One region of the Streptomyces sp. NPDC044106 genome, then DNA from elsewhere that is predicted to be linked to it. Evidence: riboswitches for the same ligand, from Rfam matches in the RefSeq annotation. Region 1 holds a riboswitch; each other region holds the start of a gene.
What was found. Region 1 has a riboswitch for cyclic di-AMP ahead of AC07DI_RS10335 (M23 family metallopeptidase). Riboswitches for the same ligand answer to the same signal wherever they lie in the genome.
Positions count from the first base shown of each region.

Region 2: linked by a shared signal. The riboswitch ahead of AC07DI_RS26545 (M23 family metallopeptidase) and the one ahead of AC07DI_RS10335 (M23 family metallopeptidase) in region 1 are both predicted to bind cyclic di-AMP.
Region 3: linked by a shared signal. The riboswitch ahead of AC07DI_RS17565 (C40 family peptidase) and the one ahead of AC07DI_RS10335 (M23 family metallopeptidase) in region 1 are both predicted to bind cyclic di-AMP.
Region 4: linked by a shared signal. The riboswitch ahead of AC07DI_RS05805 (transglycosylase family protein) and the one ahead of AC07DI_RS10335 (M23 family metallopeptidase) in region 1 are both predicted to bind cyclic di-AMP.

Region 1 covers NZ_JBWKFZ010000005.1:150,888-156,101, forward strand. The annotation lists gene AC07DI_RS10325 (M16 family metallopeptidase) at 1-1,311, shown strand, start outside; gene AC07DI_RS10330 (M16 family metallopeptidase) at 1,308-2,696, shown strand; cyclic di-AMP (ydaO/yuaA leader) riboswitch at 2,947-3,109, shown strand; gene AC07DI_RS10335 (M23 family metallopeptidase) at 3,122-3,925, shown strand; gene AC07DI_RS10340 (GntR family transcriptional regulator) at 4,165-4,857, shown strand; gene AC07DI_RS10345 (HPr family phosphocarrier protein) at 4,964-5,214, opposite strand, start outside.
Region 2 covers NZ_JBWKFZ010000014.1:264,804-270,017, forward strand. The annotation lists gene AC07DI_RS26530 (alginate lyase family protein) at 1-636, shown strand, start outside; tRNA gene AC07DI_RS26535 (tRNA-Met) at 684-757, shown strand; gene AC07DI_RS26540 (PP2C family protein-serine/threonine phosphatase) at 965-2,122, shown strand; cyclic di-AMP (ydaO/yuaA leader) riboswitch at 2,354-2,516, shown strand; gene AC07DI_RS26545 (M23 family metallopeptidase) at 2,528-3,607, shown strand; gene AC07DI_RS26550 (aldo/keto reductase) at 3,661-4,605, shown strand; gene AC07DI_RS26555 (PrsW family intramembrane metalloprotease) at 4,609-5,214, opposite strand, start outside.
Region 3 covers NZ_JBWKFZ010000009.1:69,741-74,954, forward strand. The annotation lists gene pcrA (DNA helicase PcrA) at 1-1,574, opposite strand, end outside; cyclic di-AMP (ydaO/yuaA leader) riboswitch at 1,828-1,983, shown strand; gene AC07DI_RS17565 (C40 family peptidase) at 1,992-3,191, shown strand; gene AC07DI_RS17570 (hypothetical protein) at 3,339-3,692, opposite strand; gene AC07DI_RS17575 (C40 family peptidase) at 4,038-5,120, shown strand.
Region 4 covers NZ_JBWKFZ010000003.1:134,731-139,944, reverse strand. The annotation lists gene AC07DI_RS05815 (cytochrome P450 family protein) at 1-349, shown strand, start outside; gene AC07DI_RS05810 (transglycosylase family protein) at 502-1,581, shown strand; cyclic di-AMP (ydaO/yuaA leader) riboswitch at 1,776-1,976, shown strand; gene AC07DI_RS05805 (transglycosylase family protein) at 1,981-2,712, shown strand; gene eno (phosphopyruvate hydratase) at 3,057-4,343, shown strand; gene AC07DI_RS05795 (FtsB family cell division protein) at 4,477-4,956, shown strand; gene AC07DI_RS05790 (DUF501 domain-containing protein) at 4,994-5,214, shown strand, end outside.

The sequences.
Region 1 (5,214 bases):
GCCAACGGCCTGCGCGTGGTGCTCTCCGAGGACCACCTGACCCCGGTCGCCGCGGTCTGCCTCTGGTACGACGTCGGCTCCCGCCACGAGGTCAAGGGGCTTACCGGCCTCGCCCACCTCTTCGAGCACCTGATGTTCCAGGGCTCGAAGCAGGTGCACGGCAACGGCCACTTCGAGCTGGTCCAGGGCGCGGGCGGGTCGCTCAACGGCACGACGAGCTTCGAGCGCACCAACTACTTCGAGACCATGCCCGCCCACCAGCTGGAGCTGGCCCTGTGGCTCGAGGCCGACCGGATGGGCTCGCTGCTCTCGGCGCTCGACGAGGAGTCGATGGACAACCAGCGCGACGTCGTCAAGAACGAGCGCCGCCAGCGCTACGACAACGTCCCGTACGGCACGGCCTTCGAGAAGCTGACCGCCCTCTCGTACCCGGAGGGCCACCCCTACCACCACACGCCGATCGGCTCCATGGCCGACCTCGACGCGGCGACCCTGGAGGACGCGCGCGCGTTCTTCCGCACGTACTACGCGCCGAACAACGCCGTCCTCTCGGTCGTCGGCGACATCGATCCGGAGCGGACGCTCGCCTGGATCGAGAAGTACTTCGGCTCGATCCCGGGCCACGACGGCAAGCAGCCGCCGCGCGACGGCGCCCTGCCCGAGCGCATCGGCAAGGAGCTGCGTGAGGTCGTCGAGGAGGATGTGCCGGCCCGCGCCCTGATGGCCGCCTACCGCCTCCCCGAGGACGGCACGCGCGCGTGCGACGCGGCCGACATCGCCCTCACCGTCCTCGGCAGCGGCGAGTCCTCCCGGCTGTACAACCGCCTCGTGCGCCGTGACCGCACCGCCGTCGCCGCCGGGTTCGGTCTGCTGCGCCTCGCGGGGGCGCCCTCGCTCGGCTGGCTGGACGTGAAGACCTCCGGCGACGTGGAGGTCCCCGTCATCGAGGCCGCCGTCGACGAGGAGCTGGCCCGCCTCGCCGCGGAAGGCCCCACTCCGGAGGAGATGGAGCGCGCCCAGGCGCAGTTGGAGCGCGAGTGGCTGGACCGGCTCGGTACGGTCGCGGGCCGTGCCGACGAACTCTGCCGGTACGCCGTCCTGTTCGGCGACCCGCAGCTCGCCCTGACCGCCGTGCAGCGCGTCCTCGACGTCACCGCGGAAGAGGTCCAGGAGGTCGCCGCGGCGCGCCTGCGACCGGACAACCGCGCGGTGCTCGTCTACGAACCCGTGACCGTCGCCGACGACGGCGAAGAAGGCGAAGAGGGCGAAAAGGGCATGGAGTACGCCGAGGAAGAGGAGGCGGCGAAGTGACCGAGGCCGCGACGACGATGCAGTTCCACCCACAGCCCCAGGCGGGCGCGGCCAAGCCCTGGGCCTTCCCGGCACCCCGGCGCGGCACGCTGCCCAACGGCCTCACCGTGCTGCGGTGCCACCGCCCCGGCCAGCAGGTCGTCGCCGTCGAGATCCACCTCGAAGCGCCGCTCGACGCCGAGCCCGAAGGCCTCGACGGCGTCGCCACGATCATGGCGAGGGCCTTCAACGAGGGCACTGACAAGCACTCCGCCGAGGAGTTCGCCGCCGAGCTCGACCGCTGCGGCGCCACGCTCGACGCGCACGCCGACCACCCGGGCGTGCGGGTCTCCCTCGAGGTCCCGGTCTCCAGGCTCCCCAAGGCGCTCGGCCTGCTCGCCGACGCCCTGCGGGCCCCCGCCTTCGCGGACGGCGAGATCGAACGGCTCGTACGCAACCGCCTGGACGAGATCCCGCACGAGGCCGCCAATCCGGCGCGCCGCGCCGCCAAGGAGCTCTCCAAGCAGCTGTTCCCGCCGACCTCGCGCATGTCCCGTCCGCGCCAGGGCAGCGAGGAGACGGTCGCGGCCATCGACTCGGCGGCGGTGCGCGCCTTCTACGAGAAGCACGTCAGGCCCGCCACGGCCACCCTCGTCGTGGTCGGCGACCTGACCGGAATCGACCTGGACGCCGTCCTCAAGGACACCGTCGGCGCCTGGACCGGCTCCGCGGGCGAGCCGCGCCCTGTACCGCAGGTGACCGCCGACGACCACGGCCGCGTCGTCATCGTGGACCGCCCCGGAGCGGTCCAGACGCAGCTGCTGATCGGCCGCGTCGGCGCCGACCGGCACGACCGCGTCTGGCCGGCCCAGGTCCTCGGCACGTACTGCCTCGGCGGCACCCTCACCTCCCGCCTCGACCGGGTGCTGCGCGAGGAGAAGGGATACACCTACGGGGTGCGGGCGTTCAGCCAGGTGCTGCGTTCGGCGCCGGACGGGACGGGCGCCGCGATGCTCGCCATCAGCGGCTCCGTGGACACCCCGAACACCGGGCCGGCGCTCGGGGACCTCTGGAAGGTGCTGCGCACCCTCGCCGCCGAGGGCCTTACCGACGCCGAGCGCGACGTGGCCGTGCAGAATCTGGTGGGCGTCGCCCCGCTCAAGTACGAGATGGCCGCCTCGGTCGCGGCCACGCTCGCCGACCAGGTCGAGCAGAACCTGCCGGACGACTTCCAGGCGCAGCTGTACCGGCGGCTGGCCGACACCGGCACCGTGGAGGCCACCGCGGCCGTCGTGAACGCCTTCCCCGAGGACCGCCTGGTGACGATCCTCGTCGGGGACGCCGCGACGATCGAGGAGCCCGTCAGGGCCCTCGGGATCGGCGACGTGAGCGTGGTCACGGGCTGAGTGTGGTTCCGGGCCGAGCGAGGTCCCGGGCCGAGTGAGGCCCGCGTGGACTGAGTGACAGTCAGGACATTTCGGGACCCCGGCGACCGCTTCGGCCGCCGGGGTCCTCATATGTCCGGATTCATATGGTGGTTGCCTGTCTGCCGTGTGGCGTGCGCTACAAAAGTCGCGTTCTGTTTGTGGATTGAAAGAGGCCCCGTTTAGCGTCGGTCCGGCTGTTCGTCGCGCACCACGCCGCATCCGCGGCACCGGACAGTCATCGCCGAGTCCCCGTACGGCGCGAGCCAGGGGAGCCGGGGACCCACATGTCCCCTGGGGTGAATCGGGCACCTTGCCGCGAGGTGAGGGACCCGTAGGAGACCTTCCTGCTCCGAACCCGTCAGCTAACCCGGTAGGCGAGAGGGAAGGAAAGGATCACCCGCCACATGGCGTTCACCCGTGCCACCGGGAAGCACCGTCGTCCGAGCCGCCTCACGCGGACCACCGCGAACGTCGCCGGTGTCGCGGCGCTCACCACCACCGGTGTCATCGGAGGCCTCGCCGCCCCCGCGCTGGCCGCCGCCGACGAAGCGGCCGTCGAGCACACCGGCCTCACCCAGGCGATATCCGTCGGCGACTCGCTCGCCGAGAGCATCGACGCGCAGGCCGCCGCGCAGCGCCAGGCCGCCGACGACGCCGCTGCCGCCCAGAAGGCCGAAGAGGCCGCCAAGAAGAAGGCCGCGGAGGAGAAGCGCAAGGCCGAGGCCGAGGCGAAGGCGAAGGCCGAGAAGGAGCGCAAGGCCAAGGAGCGCGCCGCCCGCGAGGCCGAGCGCAAGCGCCTGAACACCTACGTCGCCCCGGTCGCGGGCTCGTACGTCTCCACGGGTTACCAGACCGGCGGCGCCATGTGGTCCTCCGGCAGCCACACCGGCATCGACTTCCATGCCGCGTCCGGCACCGCCGTCCACGCGGTCGGCTCCGGCACCGTGGTCGAGGCGGGCTGGGGCGGCGCCTACGGCAACAACGTGGTCATCAAGATGAACGACGGTACGTACACCCAGTACGGCCACATGTCGTCCCTCGGTGTCACCGTCGGCCAGACGGTCACCCCGGGCCAGCAGATCGGCCTCTCCGGCTCCACCGGCAACTCCAGCGGCCCGCACCTCCACTTCGAGGCCCGCACCGGCCCGGAGTACGGCTCGGACATCGACCCGATCGCCTACCTCCGCTCGCACGGCGTCAACGTCTGAGCGACGGACTGCACGGCTCCCGCAGCACTCCACGAAAGCCCCGGCTCCTCCCGAGCCGGGGCTTTCGTCCTTGCGCCCCTCCGCATCCCCGGACCCCCGGAACTCTCCTCGCAGGGCCCTTGGCCAAAAGATATCCACGAATTCCGGACCGCCGTCGGAAATTCCGACGCTCTGCAATAGAGTCACTGAACGAGCGTCGGTCGACCGCGTTTCGCGGGGATGAAGGCGGAGGTCCGGTCATGCGTGTTCCCGCGCATTCGGTATGCACGGCCATTCGGAACGACATTGTCGCCGGTGTCCACGAAAGAGGCGGCCGGCTCACCGAGGACCTCCTCGCGCGCCGCTACGGCGTCTCGCGCGTCCCGGTCCGCGAGGCCCTGCGCACCCTGGAGGCCGAGGGGTTCGTCGTCACCCGCAGACATGCGGGTGCCTGTGTCGCGGAGCCCACGGAGCAGGAGGCGGCGGACCTCCTCGAGGTCCGGACGCTGCTCGAACCGCTCGCCGCGGCACGCGCCGCGCAGCGCCGCACGGACGCCCACCTCAAGGTCCTGCGCGGTCTCGTCAGGATGGGCCGCGAGCGCGCCGGGAGTGGCCAGGGGGAGGATCTGCGGTCCCTGGGCGGCTGGTTCCACGAGACGCTCGCCCAGGCGTCCGGCAGCCCCGGCCTCAGCGCGCTGCTGACCCAGCTCCGGCAGAAGACCGCCTGGATGTACGTCGTCGACCGTCCGGCGGCGCCGGCCGAGTCCTGGTCCGAGCATGCCGAGGTCCTGGACGCGGTCGCCCGCGGGGACGCCGAGCGCGCCAGGGCGCTCACCGCCGCGCACGCCGCGCGGGTGGCGGCCACCCACCGCCTGCGTCACGGGGGACGGCCAGGACCCGAGCGCGTGAGGAATTCGCAACATGCCGTAAATACGGTGAGCCTCCGGAATTAACGGAGACGCCGTATACAAAGAGCGAGCCAATCCATCACGCGTAAACGCCGACGGGGTCGCCCGGAATTCCGGGCGACCCCATCGGCGCATTTTCCAGGAATGTGTCCTAGACCGTCTCCGGAAGCTCCTCGAGCCCCTCCGAGACCAGCTTCGCCAGCCGGTCGAGGGCGGCGTCCGCGCCTTCGGCGTCGGAGGCGAGCACGATCTCCTCGCCACCCTGGGCACCCAGGCCGAGCACCGCGAGCATCGAGGCGGCGTTGACCGGGTTGCCGTCGGCCTTGGCGATCGTCACGGGGACGCCGGAGGCCGTGGCCGCACGGACGAAGATGGAGGCGGGTCGGGCGTGAAGGCCCTCGG
Region 2 (5,214 bases), on a different contig from region 1:
CGCAACGCCTACCTGCCCCAGGTCAGGAACGGTTCCGCCGACTTCAACGGCAACTGGGACCTGGTGATGGCCGACGCGACCATGTCGATGGCCGTCTTCCTCGACGACCACGCCACGTTCGAGAAGGCCGTGCACCACTTCAGGACGCGCGTGCCCGCCTACTTCTACCTGGAGTCGGACGGGAAGCTGCCCGTCTCGCCGGAGGGCAGCGGCATCGACACGGCGGGCGAGCTGAAGAGGTACTGGTTCGGGCAGGGCACGTTCACCGACGGGATCTCCCAGGAGACCTGCCGCAACTTCAAGCACGCGAGCTACTCGCTCGCCGCCGCCTCGCACATGGCGGAGACCGCCCGGCACCAGGGCGTCGATCTGTACGGGGAGGTCAGGGACCGGTTGCGGGCCGCCTTCGAGTTCCACGCCAAGTACCAGCTGGGCGCGCGGGCGCCCGCCTGGCTGTGCGGCGGCAGGGTGCGGCGCGACATGGGACCCGACACGGAGGTCGGCCTGAACCACCTGCGGGGGCGGCTGCATCTGGAAATGCCGTACACCGAGAAGTACACGGTGGCCCGGCGGCCGGAGGGGACGGACGGTCTCTTCGTGGCCTGGGAGACGCTCACCCACGCGGGCAACGCCTGAAGTGGTTCGACGCACCCCTCCAGATGGCGTAGAGTTGCATTCAACGGCGCGGGGTGGAGCAGCTCGGTAGCTCGCTGGGCTCATAACCCAGAGGTCGCAGGTTCAAATCCTGTCCCCGCTACTCAAGACCTAGGGCCCGGAACCAGCAATGGTTCCGGGCCCTAGGTGTTTTCCCGGGTCCTAGGTGTTTTCCCGGCCCTTCCCCCGGGCGCGCCTTGGGGACCCTCCTCCGTAACCCGGTCGGACCGCACCGGCTCGCACCCGCTCCCCGACGGGGGAACCCTGAGTGGAGCGCGTTGATGGGCGCGGAGTCGGCGGGAGACAAGCGGTGGGGCAGCGAGCGGGAACCGGCGACAGGGGTGCCTCCGCGCACGAATGGGCGTTCGTCCGCGCCCTGCCGCTCCTGCTCCTGCTGGTCGGCGTCGTCTACGACGCGGCGACCCCGCCGGACTTCACCGCGGCCCCTCTCTACACGGCCGCCCCGCTGATCGCCGCCCCCTTCTACTCGCTGCTCAGCACCGTCCTGACCGGCGCCGCGTCCACCGTCGCCGTCCTCTTCCTGCACTTCGGGGCCCGGGCCGACAGCCGCGTCGAGGCCGTCACCGAAGTGATCACCGTGGTGACCGTCGCAATCCTCGCCATCGTCATCAACCGCGTCGTCCGCCGCGGCAACGACCGGCTCGCCAACGCCCGCTCCATCGCCGAGACCACCCAGCGCGCCGTGCTGCCGGAGCCCGACCCGCGCATCGGCGGGCTCGACATCGCGGCGCGGTACGAGGCCGCGCAGGCCGACGCGTTCATCGGGGGCGATCTGTACGCGGTGCAGGACACCCCGCATGGCGTGCGGCTCATCGTCGGTGACGTACGGGGCAAGGGCATGGGCGCGGTCGCGGCGGTCGCCGTCGTCATCGGCGCCTTCCGGGAGGCCGCCGAGCAGGAGACCACCCTGGAGGCGGTGGCCCAGCGCCTGGAGCGGGCGCTCGCGCGCGAGGGCACCCGGCGCGACGGGCTCGACGCGTTCGAGGGGTTCACCACCGCCGTCCTCGCCGAGATCCGGCACGCCGACGGCCGCGTACGGCTGATCAACCGGGGGCACCCGGCGCCGCTGCTGCTGCGCGGGGACGGCCGGCTGTGCGTCATGTCGGCGAGCGAGCCCGCGCTGCCGCTCGGCATGGGCGATCTGGGGGTCTGGCCGGACCGGGCGGACGAATCGGAGTTCCCGCCCGGCGCGATGCTGCTCTTCTACACGGACGGCCTGTCGGAGGCGCGCGACGTGACGGGGGAGTTCTACGATCCGGCGGCCCGGCTCGGCGGGCGGATCTTCCCCGGACGTGGGGGACCGCGGGCCCTGCTCGCCGCGCTCGCGGAGGAGGTGCGGCGGCACACCGGGGGCCGGATGACCGACGACATGGCGCTGCTCGCGGTGCGCCGGCCCGTCGCGGGGGATCCGGACGTCACAGATCCGGGCGTCACCGCCGGTGATTGAAGTGAGCCACTCCGCATCACAACTGACGTGTTGTCAAGGGAGTGTGAAGTTCCGGTGCACGGCCCGGTGTGAGGAAGTGTCGTCAACTCGCCCTGTTCTGACCACTCCTGTCCCCATACGTACAGGTGAACAGCGTTAACGATCAATCGGAACAGCTTGGAATAGTGACCCGCTGTCTATTAACGTTCGATAACGCAGCGCGGTCGTCCCAGCCGTCACTAGAGGCGGCTCCGCGCGCACGCGCCTAATCCCGCAAGGGAGCCGGGGAACCACTAACTTGGGGTGAATCGGGCCTCTGCGCCTCGTGCATCCGTGCACCCGCGCCAGACGCTCGTAGGAGACCTTCCTGCTCCGAACCCGTCAGCTAACCCGGTAGGCGAGAAGGAAGGAAAGGAGCGCGCCCCAGTGGCGTCCAACCGGCCTGCCCCCCAAGCCGTGTACGTACCGAATGACGACGACTTCGGCTCGTACGACGAGGGCTCTTTCGAAGAGTGGAACCCCACCGAGGAGTCCGTCCGTCCCGTCCGCGGCAGGCACCGTGTGCACAAGAAGAGCGGTGGCGGGCTCGCCCGGAGCTCCACCGTCCTCGGCGTGGGCGTCATCGCCGCCGTCGGCGCGGGCGGCATCGCCACCGCGCAGGACGGCAGGCCGCCGGTCTCCATATCCATGCCCGACTTGCCGGGCATGGACACCGTCGCCGACTCGCTGCCGGACGCCGAGTCGCTGCCCGGCGTCGGCTCGTTGCTGGCCGACGGCTCCCCGGACACCACGGCGAACGCCGCCGCGGCGGCTCCGCTCACCGCGGCCGGTGTCAGCACCGCCGACGCCGAGCAGGGCACCACCGACGCGGGCGAGGCACTGCGCGCCCGCATCATGCGGCAGGCCGAGAACCAGCAGCACCAGGCCGACACCGCCGTACGGACCGCGGCCGAGGACGCGACCGCCCGGCAGGCCGCCCGGCAGGCCGCCGGCCAGCAGCGGGCCGCCGAGAAGAAGGCCGACGCCGAGGCCGCCGCCAAGAAGAAGAAGGCGGAGGAGGCCCGCAAGGCGAAGGCCGAGGCCGAACGCCTGGCCAAGCTCGCCAAGAGCTACGCCATCCCCACCTCGTCGTACACCCTCACCTCACACTTCGGTGACGCCGGTGCCATGTGGTCCTCGGGCCACCACACCGGACTGGACTTCGCCGCTCCCACGGGTACCCCGCTCAAGGCCGTGCACACCGGCACCGTCAAGGAGGCCGGCTGGGCGGGCGCGTACGGCTACCGCACCGTGCTCGAACTCGAGGACGGCACGGAGGTCTGGTACTGCCACCAGTCCTCGCTCAATGTCAGCGCGGGCCAGAAGGTCACCACGGGCGAGGTCATCGGCCGCGTCGGCGCGACCGGCAACGTCACCGGGCCCCACCTGCACATGGAGGTCCACACCCCGGACGGCACGGGCATCGACCCGCTGACCTGGCTGCAGGGCAAGGGCCTGAACCCCTGATCGACCCTCGTCCCTGACGGAATTCGCATACCGTCGGGGACGTTGAGCGACATATGACTTCTCTCCGTACACTCGGCGCTTCCGAACTCGAGGTCTCCCCGCTCGCCCTGGGCGGCAACGTCTTCGGCTGGACCGCCGACCGGGCGGCGTCCTTCGCCGTCCTCGACGCCTACACCGCGGCAGGCGGCAACTTCATCGACACCGCCGACGTCTACTCCGCCTGGGTCGACGGCAACAAGGGCGGCGAGTCCGAGACCCTCATCGGCGAGTGGCTGGCCGAGCGCGGCAACCGTTCCGACGTCGTCCTCGCCACGAAGGTCGGCGCCCACCCCGACTTCAAGGGCCTCTCCCCGGCCACGGTCAAGGGCGGCATCGACGCGTCCCTGCGCCGTCTCGGCACCGACTACATCGACCTCTACTACACGCACTACGACGACCCGTCGGTCCCCGTCGAGGAGATCATCGGCACCCTCGACGAGCTGGTGCGGGACGGCAAGGTGCGGGCGATCGCGGCCTCCAACATCACCCCGGAACGGCTTCAGGAGTCCCTCGACTTCTCCGACCGCGAGGGCCTCGCGCGCTACGTCGCGCTCCAGCCGCACTACAACCTCGTCTCCCGCGACACCTACGAGGGCCCGCTCCAGGAGGTCGCATCCCGCTCCGGCCTCGCGGCCGTGCCCTACTACGCACTCGCGTCCGGCTTCCTCACCGGCAAGTACCGCCCGGGTGCGCGGGTGGAGAGCGCGCGCAGCGGGCGCGTCCAGGAGTACGCGGGCACCGAGCGCGGCGACCGCGTCCTGACCGCGCTCGACGAGATCGCCGCGGAGCGCGGCGCCGAGGTCGCGACCGTGGCGCTCGCCTGGCTCGCGGCCCAGCCCACCGTCGCGGCGCCGATCGCCTCCGCCCGCACGGTCGAGCAGCTGCCCGCGCTGCTCGCGGTGGCGGACCTCCAGCTCACGGAGGCGGAGGCCGCGCGCCTCACGGCGGCTTCCGCGTAGCCCTCAGGGGCGGCGGTACGGATTGTCGTACGCCGTCGGGTAGCCGTAGCCGTAGCCGTAGGCCGGGTAGGGCTGCGGCTGCGGCTGGTACGGGGGCAGGCCGGGCGGAAGGTGCCCGTACGCCGCGTACGGCACGGGGAGCATCACCGGCACCGGCAGTGTCGCGCGGGCTGCGTACGCGAGGGCGGGGCGGGCCGGCTCGCGGCGCTCCCAGAGCTTGTCGAGCAGCTCACGCTCGCGTACGACGAAGTCGGCCCCGGCCCGGCCGCGCCGGCCCCGGTGGCGCAGGAGCGCGAGCGACGTCGCATACGTCTCGTACTCGGCGACCGTGCGGGCCGCGGCCTTGCCCCAGGTGTACGAGGCGTAGTCGCGGGCCAGCGAGCGGGCGCGCATCGAGCCGAGCGCGTACGGCTCGGGCGGGGTCAGCCAGCCGGCCGCGGCGTACCCGGGCAGCTCCGCCCGGATCGTGCGCAGTTCGCGCTGCCGGGTCCAGATCGCCAGCCAGGTCAGCAGCCCGAACGCCGGGAGCATGAAGGCCGCGTACACGGTGAAGAAGCCGTACTGCCCGAAGACCGCCGAGCCGTTCCACAGCGCGTGCATGCCCATCGC
Region 3 (5,214 bases), on a different contig from region 1:
GAGCGGGCCGCCATTCCGTACGCCTCGTCGACGCGGCGCAGGGCCTGCGGGAAGGAGATCTTCTCGCGCTGCGAGAGCGCGTCAATCATCGCTTCCGCACGGTCGCCGATGCCCCTCTTCGGTACATTCAGGATGCGGCGCAGCGGGACCGCGTCCTCGGGGTTGGCGAGAACGCGCAGGTAGGCAAGGACATCGCGGACCTCCTTGCGCTCGTAGAAGCGGACTCCGCCGACGACCTTGTAGGGCAGGCCGACGCGGATGAAGATCTCTTCGAAGACACGGGACTGCGCGTTCGTCCGGTAGAAGATCGCCACGTCGCCGGCCTTGGCGTCGCCCGCGTCGGTGAGGCGGTCGATCTCGTCGGCGACGAACTGTGCCTCGTCGTGCTCGGTGTCGGCGACGTATCCGGTGATGCGCGCGCCCGCGCCCTGGTTGGTCCACAGGTTCTTCGGGCGGCGGCTTTCGTTGCGCTCGATGACCGCGTTCGCGGCCGTCAGGATCGTCTGCGTGGAGCGGTAGTTCTGCTCGAGGAGGATCGTCGTCGCGTCGGTGTAATCCTCCTCGAACTGGAGGATGTTGCGGATGGTGGCGCCGCGGAAGGCGTAGATGGACTGGTCCGCGTCGCCCACCACGCACAGCTCGGCGGGGTCGTCGCCCTCGCCTCCGGAGGGGCCGACCAGCTCGCGCACGAGTGCGTACTGCGCGTGGTTGGTGTCCTGGTACTCGTCGACCATGACGTGCCGGAAGCGGCGCCTGTAGTGCTCGGCGACGTCCGGGAAGGCGCGCAGCAGGTGGACCGTCGTCATGATCAGGTCGTCGAAGTCCAGCGCGTTCGCCTCGCGGAGGCGTGACTGGTACATCGCGTAGGCCTGGGCGAGGGTCTTCTCGAAGCCGTCGGCCGCCCGGCCCGCGAAGTCCTCCTCGTCGATCAACTCGTTCTTGAGGTTCGAGATCTTGGCGCTGAAGGACTTCGGCGGGAACTTCTTCGGGTCGAGGTCGAGGTCGCGGCAGACCAGGGCCATCAGCCGCTTGGAGTCCGCGGCGTCATAGATCGAGAAGGAGGACGTGAAGCCCAGCTTCTTGTACTCGCGGCGCAGGATGCGGACGCAGGCGCTGTGGAAGGTCGACACCCACATCGCGTTCGCCCGCGGGCCCACGAGCTGCTCGACGCGTTCCTTCATCTCGCCCGCGGCCTTGTTCGTGAAGGTGATCGCGAGGATCTGGCCGGGGTGCACACCGCGCTCGGCGAGCAGGTACGCGATGCGGTGGGTCAGTACGCGGGTCTTGCCGGAACCGGCACCGGCGACGATGAGCAGCGGGGATCCTGCGTGCACGACGGCCGCGCGCTGGTTCTCGTTCAGCCCGTCGAGGAGCGTCGCCGGGTCGATGACCGGGCGCGGGGCGCCGTCGCGGTAGTGCGCGTCCCGGGTCATGGGCGCGTCGAACTTCCCGTCGAACAGATCGTCCGGAATGGGCTCCGGGGCGCTGTCCTCGGGGGGCGGCGGGGGCGCTTCGTCCGCGGCCCGGGAAGGCTGCAGGTCCGCCAGGAAGCTGTCGTCAAAGAGGCTGCTCATCGCCTACCGAGTCTAGGCGGCCCCACTGACAACCCGCTGCGGGTTCCGGTCACCTCACACCTCGCCTACCCCCCGCCTCCGGACGGTCACGCTCCGCATGCGCTTCGCATCTGTGCAGCATGACCGCGTCAAGGCCGTGAAAAGTCACGAAAATGTATCGGGCATATCGAACATCAACCTTCACAGCGGCCACACGAGTTGGCTAGCGTGCTGCCCGGGCCGCTCGTCCCCCACCGGCGAACCCGCCGGGAACGGGTGGCCTCCGCCGAGTCCGACCCGTTCGGAGCCGGGGACCCACCGAAAACTTGGGGTGAATCGGTCCCGTACGCAGTACGGGACCGTAGGGCAACCTTCCGTACCATCCGCCCGAACCCGACAGCTAACCCGGTAGGCGGTCTACGGAAGGAGTCGCCTCCCTTGGCGTCGCACCGCAAGCCGCGGACCCGCTCGACCGGCCTACGCACGGCCCCCGCCCTCGGCATCACGACGGCGGCCCTCACCTCCGTCGCCCTCCTGTCGCAGAGCGCTCAGGCAGCGCCCTCCCCGCCGGCGAAGCCCACCCTCGAAGAGGTCCAGAAGAAGGTCGACGAGCTCTACCAGCAGGCCGGTGTGGCCACCCAGAAGTACAACTCGGCCAAGGAACACACCGACAAGCAGCGCAAGCGGGTCGACCGGCTGCTCGACGACGTGGCCAGGCGCACCGACAGGCTGAACGACGCCCGCAAGGAGCTCGGCTCGTTCGCCGCCGCGCAGTACCGCACCGGCGCCGTCTCCGGGACGGCCACGATGATGCTCGCCGACGACCCGCAGGGCTACTTCGACCAGAACCACCTGGCGGACCGGCTGACCACACGCCAGAAGAAGGCGGTCGACGACTACCAGACGCAGCAGGCGTCGGCGACCAGGCAGCGCGCGAAGGCCGCGAAGAGCCTCGAGACCCTGAGCGATGCGCGGGACGACCTGAAGACGAGCAAGCAGACCGTCCAGAAGAAGCTGGGCGACGCGCGCGAACTCCTGTCGAAGCTGACGGCGGAGGAGAAGGCGCGGCTCGCGGAGATCGAGCGGAAGAAGAAGCAGGAGGCCAAGCGCAAGGCCGAGAAGCTGGCGCGCCAGCAGGCGGCCGAGGCGGAGCGCAAGCGCAAGGCGGAGGCCGCCCAGGGGGAGAAGGAACGCGAGGAGGGCCAGGGCTCCGGTTCCGGTTCGGACGCGGGCAGCGGCTCCGGCTCGGGTTCCGGTGCGGGCTCAGGCAGTACCGACGGCGGCTACGCCACCAAGGCCGCCAAAGTGATCGCCTTCGCGCAGGCCCAGATCGGCAAGCCGTACGTCTGGGGCGCCACCGGCCCGGACTCCTACGACTGCTCCGGACTCACCCAGGACGCGTGGAAGGCCGCCGGAATCTCCCTGCCGCGCACCACCTGGGACCAGGTGAAGGTCGGCACGACTGTGAAGACCGCCGACGCCAAACCCGGTGACCTGGTCTTCTTCTACGACGACATCAGCCACGTGGGGATCTACATCGGCAACGGCAAGATGATCCACGCCCCCAAGCCGGGCGCGAACGTCCGCGTCGAGTCGATCTACTACATGCCGATCCACAGCGTGGTGCGCCCCGCGTAACGGCGCCGGGCCGCCCCACGGCATCCCGCCCGACGGCACCCCTCGCAACGGAAAGCACCCGCTACGCGCGCGTGGCCCGCATCCCCGGAGGGTGCGGGCCACGCGCGCGTAGCGGCGGAAACGCGTAAACGCATAGAGGCGGAAACCCTACGTCCACAGCACCGCGATGAAGATGTTCGCGATGGTCAGCAGGCCGACCGCGCCGAACACGCTCTTGTCGACCTTCTCCTCGTCCCGCTTCACATAGACCAGCGCGAGGATCACGATCAGCAGGCCCAGCTTGATGCCGATCTTGACGTTGTTGACCGGGTTGTCGTCCGCCTGGTTGAGGCCCACCAGGACCACACCGGTCAGGAGCATGACGAGCGCACCGTGCAGCATCGCGAAGTTGAAACGGGCGACACCCTGGCCCATCTGCTTCATCTGGGTCAGGAAACCACCCAGGAGCGAGGCGATGCCGATGATGTGCAGGCCGACGAAGAGATGGATGAGTAGGTCCATGAGGCCGGAGCCTAGCCGGGGCGTCCGGCGCTCCCGATAACCGCCCCTGTACCACTACTCCGCGACAGGCACACCGCAATCGAGCCATCGGTCACAGCCACACCCGAAGCGACAACTACCCCGCGAGCGACCCGGTCACGGGCGGTCACTGGGCCGCCCGCTTCCGCCACTTGCGCGCAATCCGTCACCAACCCGTGACGGTCAGGTTTAGCGTCCTTCCTCAGGTGACCGGCTCCCCAACGCCGTCCGGTCCGGGACGGCCGTCGGTCACCACCGCCGAGAAACCCGGCGGCGGCCTGCTCCCCCTGTGCGGGTCGCCGCCGGACACGTAAGGAGCCCCTCTTCGTGGCAGCGCACCGCAAGCCCAGACAGCGCTCGCTCAGCGGCAGCACAGTCCGTACCGCCGCCACCCTCGCCCTCGCGGGAGCCGCCTCGGCCACCGCCTTCGACGGCACGGGGCACGCGGACCCGCAGCTCAGCCCCACCGAGGTGAAGTCCAAGGTCGACGCGCTCTACCGCGAGGCGGAGACGGCGACCGAGAAGTACAACGGCGCGAAGGAGAAGGCCGAAAAGGCCGAAAAATCGCTCGGCGAGCTGCGCGACGAGGCGGCCCGCACGACAGAGAAGCTCAACACCGCCCGCAACAGCCTCGGTTCGTACGCCGCCGCGCAGTACCGCGCAGGTGGCATCGACCCCTCCGTCCAACTCGTGCTCTCCTCCGACCCGGCCCAGTTCCTGGACCGCGCGTCACTCGCCGACCGGGCCGGCAGTCGGCAGGCCGTGGCCCTTCGCGACGTACGCGAACAGCTCCAGGAGCTGCGCCAGCTGCGCGGCGAGGCCGACGACCGCCTGGCCGGCCTCCGCGCCCGCCAGGCGGAGCTGAGGAAGCACAAGAAGACGATCACCGGCAGGCTCGGCGAGGCCAAGCGGCTGCTTTCCCGGCTCACCGCCGACCAGCGCGCCGAACTCACGGACCCCGAGAACGACCCCGCAACCGCCCCCGCCACCGGCCGCGCCACCCGCTCGAGCACCCGCCACGCCCTTCTGGGCGCCTCTCCGGGCCCCTCCAAGGCACCCAACGCCCGTGCCGCCTCCGCGGTCTCCTACGCGTACAAGGCGATCGGCAGCCCGTACGTCTGGGGCGCCACGGGCCCGAACGCCTTCGACTGCTCCGGCCTCACCCAGGCCGCGTACCGCTCCGCGGGCGTCGCACTCCCGCGCACCACCTACGCCCAGATCGCCTCGGGCAAGCGCGTCTCCCGCTCCGAACTGCGCCCCGGCGACCTGGTGTTCTTCTACTCCGGCATCAGCCACGTCGGCCTCTACGTCGGCAACGGCCAGATGATCCACGCCCCCAACCCGAGCGCTCCGGTACGACTCGCGCCGATCGACCAGATGCCGTTCGCGGGAGCCACGCGCGTGGCATGAGCCTCCCACCGCCACCGCCACCGCCACCGCCGCCACCGCCACCGCCACCGCCACCGGCGACGGGTCCACGCAACCGGCCCCCGGCGATCAGGAA
Region 4 (5,214 bases), on a different contig from region 1:
GCGGTTCGCGACCGAGGCGCTCACCATCGGCGGCGAGGACATCGCCGCGGGCGACCCCGTCCTCGTGGTGCTCGCCGCCGCGGACCGCGACCCGGCCCGCTTCGACCGGCCCGACACCCTCGACCTTTCGCGCAGTGATAACCAACACCTCGGATACGGGCACGGAATCCACTACTGCCTCGGCGCCCCGCTGGCCCGCCTGGAGGGCAGGACCGCCCTCGCGACGCTGCTCAGACGCCTTCCCGACCTGCAACTCGCGGTGGAACCCGCCGATTTGCGGTGGCGTGGCGGGCTCATCATGCGGGGACTGCGCACGCTGCCGGTGGAGTTCACAGACGCACAGCGGTGACGGCCCGGCTGACGGGCCGTCACGACTGTGATGTTCACGTGATCTCCGCTGCATCGACTTGTGACAAGCGTTCGACTGCGGCTACGTTCACGACGACTTGGGCGCCCCCGGGCGCCCCAGCCGTTCGCTGCAGTCTCCTGAAAGGCAACCGCATGCTCTCCGGTCAAGGTCGTCACCGACGCCCCCGCCAGGCCCCGGCTCTCATCGTCGCGGCAGGCGTCACCGGATCAGCCATCGCCATCCCGCTGCTCGCCGCCACCAGCGCGAGCGCCGCCTCCACCGACACGTGGGACAAGCTCGCCCAGTGCGAGAGCGGCGGCGCGTGGAGCGCGAACCCCGGCAACGGCTATTACGGAGGACTCCAGCTCTCCCAGGAGACCTGGGAGAGCCACGGCGGCCTCGCCTACGCGCCCAGCGCCGACCAGGCCTCCAAGTCCCAGCAGATAGCCGTCGCCGAGAACGTCCTCGACGCGAAGGGCACCGCCGCCTGGCCGAGCTGTGCCCCGATCGCCGGACTCACCGACGGCGGCGCCGCGGCCGACGTCGACCCGGGCGCCCCCATCGAGCAGGAGCCGTCCGGCTCGTCGGACTCCTCGGACTCCAAGGCTCCCAAGGATTCGGCGGACGCCAAGGGGTCCAAGGACTCCGAGAAGAAGGACGAACGGTCCGACGAGCCCTCGGACCCGGCGGGTTCGGCGGACGCGGCGGATTCGGACGACCCCTCCGACGACGCGAGCGACACGCCCGGGACCGACGCCGACGCGCGAGAGAAGAATCACGACGAGTCCGGCGAAAAGGATGGCAAGGGCGGTAAGTCCGGTACGGACGCCGATCCCGGCAAGGGCGGGGCGGACGAGGAGGACGGCGAGGGCGGCCCGGACGGCTCGGGCAAGTCCGGCGGCGAGGGCGGCACTTCGCCCGGCTCCGAGGGCGCGACGGCCCCCTCGGAGGGCTCCGACGGCTCCTCCGGTCGCCACCGCGGCGACCGCGCGGACGAGAGCGAGAGCGCCGGCGGCCGTCCCGGACGGCACGCCTCGCGCGGCGAGGAGCGCACCGGCGCGGTCGCCGACGGGACGTACACGGTGCGTTCGGGGGACAACCTCTCGCGCATCGCGGACGACCTCGACGTGAAGGGCGGCTGGCACGAGCTCTACACCGAGAACAAGAAGACCGTCGGCACCGACCCGGACCTCATTCTTCCCGGTCAGAGCCTCGATCTGGGCGAAAAGTAACGGTAGTTGACGAAGAGTCGGCCGGGGCCTTCGCGTCATATGCCCGGTTTGGCGTAAGTGAGACATGGGTCTCAGAAGCCGTGATCGTCTTTGAAATTGTGTGGAAGACGTGATTACCGTCGTCACCGCTCGCCACTGGTGAGCCCCGCCGGTCGGTACGCCGAATCCTGCCAACGGCCGGACGGGAACAGTCGTCGCTTCGAGCGCCGTGGGCAGGAGCGGGGGAACCAAGGTTTGCGCCGGTTCCGTCCGTCGAGCGGCTGAGCAGCCATCAGGCTGCGCCGCGGGACGGACGGGAACGGCTAGGGGTGAAGTCGCGCTCAAGGAGGGCGACCGGGCAACCACATCGGCCCGAACCCGACAGCTCACCTCGCAGGCGTCGGTGTAGGGGATCAACTCATGCTGCTTTCCGGCAAGGGCAAGCACCGTCGCCCGTCCAAGGCCACCCGTGTCGCCACGCTCGTCGGCGTGACCGGCGCCGCTGTCGCCGCCCCGCTGATGGCGGCCGGTTCGGCCAACGCCGCCACCGGCCAGGAGTGGGACGCCGTCGCCCAGTGCGAGTCCGGCGGTAACTGGTCCATCAACACCGGCAACGGTTACCAGGGTGGTCTGCAGTTCTCGCCCTCCACCTGGGCCGCGTACGGCGGTACGAAGTACGCGCCGACCGCCGACAAGGCCTCCAAGGCCCAGCAGATCGAAATCGCCGAGAAGGTCCTCGCGAGCCAGGGCAAGGGCGCCTGGCCGTCCTGCGGCGTCGGCCTCTCGGGCGCCTCGCCCAGCAGCGGCGGCGGCTCGCAGACGCAGGCCCCGCAGCAGCAGCGCCAGCAGAAGCCGCAGCCGCAGACGCAGCAGCAGGCTGCGCCCAAGCAGCAGGCGGCTCCGCAGCAGCAGGCCGCTCCGAAGCCGCAGCCCGCGCCGCAGACCGAGTCCAAGAAGACCGTCGAGACCCCGACCGGCAAGACGGTCAAGAAGGGTGACGGCGAGTACAAGGTCAAGACGGGCGACACCCTGTCCAAGATCGCCGAGTCGCACCACGTCAAGGGCGGCTGGCAGAAGGTCTACAAGCTGAACGGCGACATCATCAGCGACGCCGACTTCATCTACCCGGGCCAGCAGCTGCACCTCAGCTAGTCGCTGCGGCCCCACCCGGCCGTGCTTCGGCGGACGCACGGCCGCCCCCGTCCCCACGGGCTCCCCGCCCCGGTGCGCGTATCCCCCGTACGCACCGGGGCGGGGCCATGTCCGCCGCCGGAAACGTCCCCGGACGCGTCGCGACCGACGACTCCGTGTTCGCCGCGTGTTCGCTACTAGCGAGTAGAAACGTGGTCCTCCGTCCTGATTCCCGGGGATTTGGCCTCTTGTCCGTCCCACGGGACGGGCGGTCGGCTGGCTGAAGGCCCGGAGCCGGTTAGGCTCAGGAGACGCAGGGCCGAAGCGGCTCGCGTAAACGCGTCACATCCCAGAAGGAGATGCTCGTGCCGTCCATCGACGTCGTCGTAGCCCGGGAAATCCTGGACTCCCGAGGCAACCCCACGGTCGAGGTCGAGGTCGGCCTCGACGACGGCAGCACCGGTCGTGCCGCCGTCCCGTCCGGTGCCTCCACCGGTGCCTTCGAGGCCATCGAACTCCGTGACGGTGACCCCAACCGTTACCAGGGCAAGGGCGTCGAGAAGGCCGTCCTCGCCGTCATCGAGCAGATCGGCCCGGAGCTGGTCGGCTACGACGCCACCGAGCAGCGCCTGATCGACCAGGCCATGTTCGACCTGGACGCCACCGACAACAAGGGCTCGCTCGGCGCCAACGCCATCCTCGGCGTCTCGCTCGCCGTCGCGCACGCCGCCTCCGAGGCCAGCGACCTGCCGCTGTTCCGCTACCTCGGCGGCCCGAACGCGCACCTGCTGCCCGTCCCGATGATGAACATCCTGAACGGCGGGTCGCACGCCGACTCGAACGTCGACATCCAGGAGTTCATGATCGCGCCGATCGGCGCCGAGTCGTTCTCCGAGGCCCTGCGCTGGGGCACCGAGGTCTACCACACCCTCAAGAAGGTGCTGAAGGAGAAGGGCCTCTCCACCGGCCTCGGCGACGAGGGCGGCTTCGCCCCGAACCTCGACTCCAACCGCGCCGCGCTCGACCTCATCCTCGAGGCCATCAAGCAGGCCGGTTACGTCCCCGGTGAGCAGGTCGCGCTCGCCCTCGACGTCGCCGCGTCCGAGTTCTACAAGGACGGCTCCTACGAGTTCGAGGGCAAGTCCCGCTCGGCCGCCGAGATGACCGAGTACTACGCGGAGCTCGTCGCCTCCTACCCGCTGGTCTCCATCGAGGACCCGCTGTTCGAGGACGACTGGGCCGGCTGGAACACCATCACCGAGCAGCTCGGCGACAAGGTGCAGCTCGTCGGCGACGACCTGTTCGTCACCAACCCCGAGCGTCTGGCCCGCGGCATCGAGGAGAACTCGGCCAACGCCCTGCTCGTCAAGGTCAACCAGATCGGCTCGCTGACCGAGACCCTGGACGCCGTCGAGATGGCCCAGCGCAGCGGCTTCAAGTGCATGATGTCGCACCGCTCCGGCGAGACCGAGGACGTCACCATCGCCGACCTGGCCGTCGCCACCAACTGCGGCCAGATCAAGACCGGCGCCCCGGCCCGCTCCGAGCGCGTCGCCAAGTACAACCAGCTCCTGCGCATCGAGGAGATCCTCGACGACGCCGCGGTCTACGCCGGACGCAGCGCGTTCCCGCGCTTCCGCTCCGCGGAGTAGCAGGCCCCGCGCAGCCGAAGCATGGCCCGAGCAGCTCTCGTAGCCACGTAGTTACGTACGTCCCCGCACCCGGTCCCGTACCGTGTGCGGGGACGTACGTACGTATAGGCGCTGCTTCTGGGGAGACCGCACCATGGCCAAGGCCGGGACCAAGGACCGGTTCTCCACCGCGACCCGGCTCCGGCTGCTCGGGGAGCAGACCGCCGAGCGCGTCTACCGTTCCCAGACCAAGCGCCAGGCCCGCCGCTCCCGGCTCACCGGCCGCGCCGCCCTCCTCGCGCTCGTGCTCTGCTCGCTGGTCGTCGCGCTCGCGTACCCGATGCGGCAGTACGTCTCGCAGCGCGCCGAGATCGACGATCTGCGCCGGCAGCAGGCCGAGCACCAGGCGGACGTCGAGAAGCTGCGCGACGAGAAGGCCCGCTGGCAGGACGACGCGTACGCGGAGCAGCGCATCCGGGACCGCCTGCACTACGTGATGCCCGGCGAGACCGGTTTCACGGTGATCGACCCCGCGGCGGCGAAGAGCCGGCGCGCGGACCAGGGGGCGGCAGCGCGGCCCTGGTACTCGAACGTCTGGGACGGCGTCGACAAGGCCGACCGCCCCGACGACTGACCCCCGCGACTGACCCACGGACTATCGAAAGACAGGCATGGAAACGCCCCCGCCGACCACCGAACGCACCGAGCCGACCGACGCCGACGTCGAGGCCTTCAAGCAGCAGCTCGGCCGCCCGCCGCGCGGCCTGCGGGCCATCGCGCACCGCTGCCCCTGCGGGCAGCCGGACGTCGTCGAGACGGCGCCGCGCCTCCCGGACGGCACGCCGTTCCCGACGACGTACTACCTGACGTGCCCGCGGGCGGCTTCCGCGAT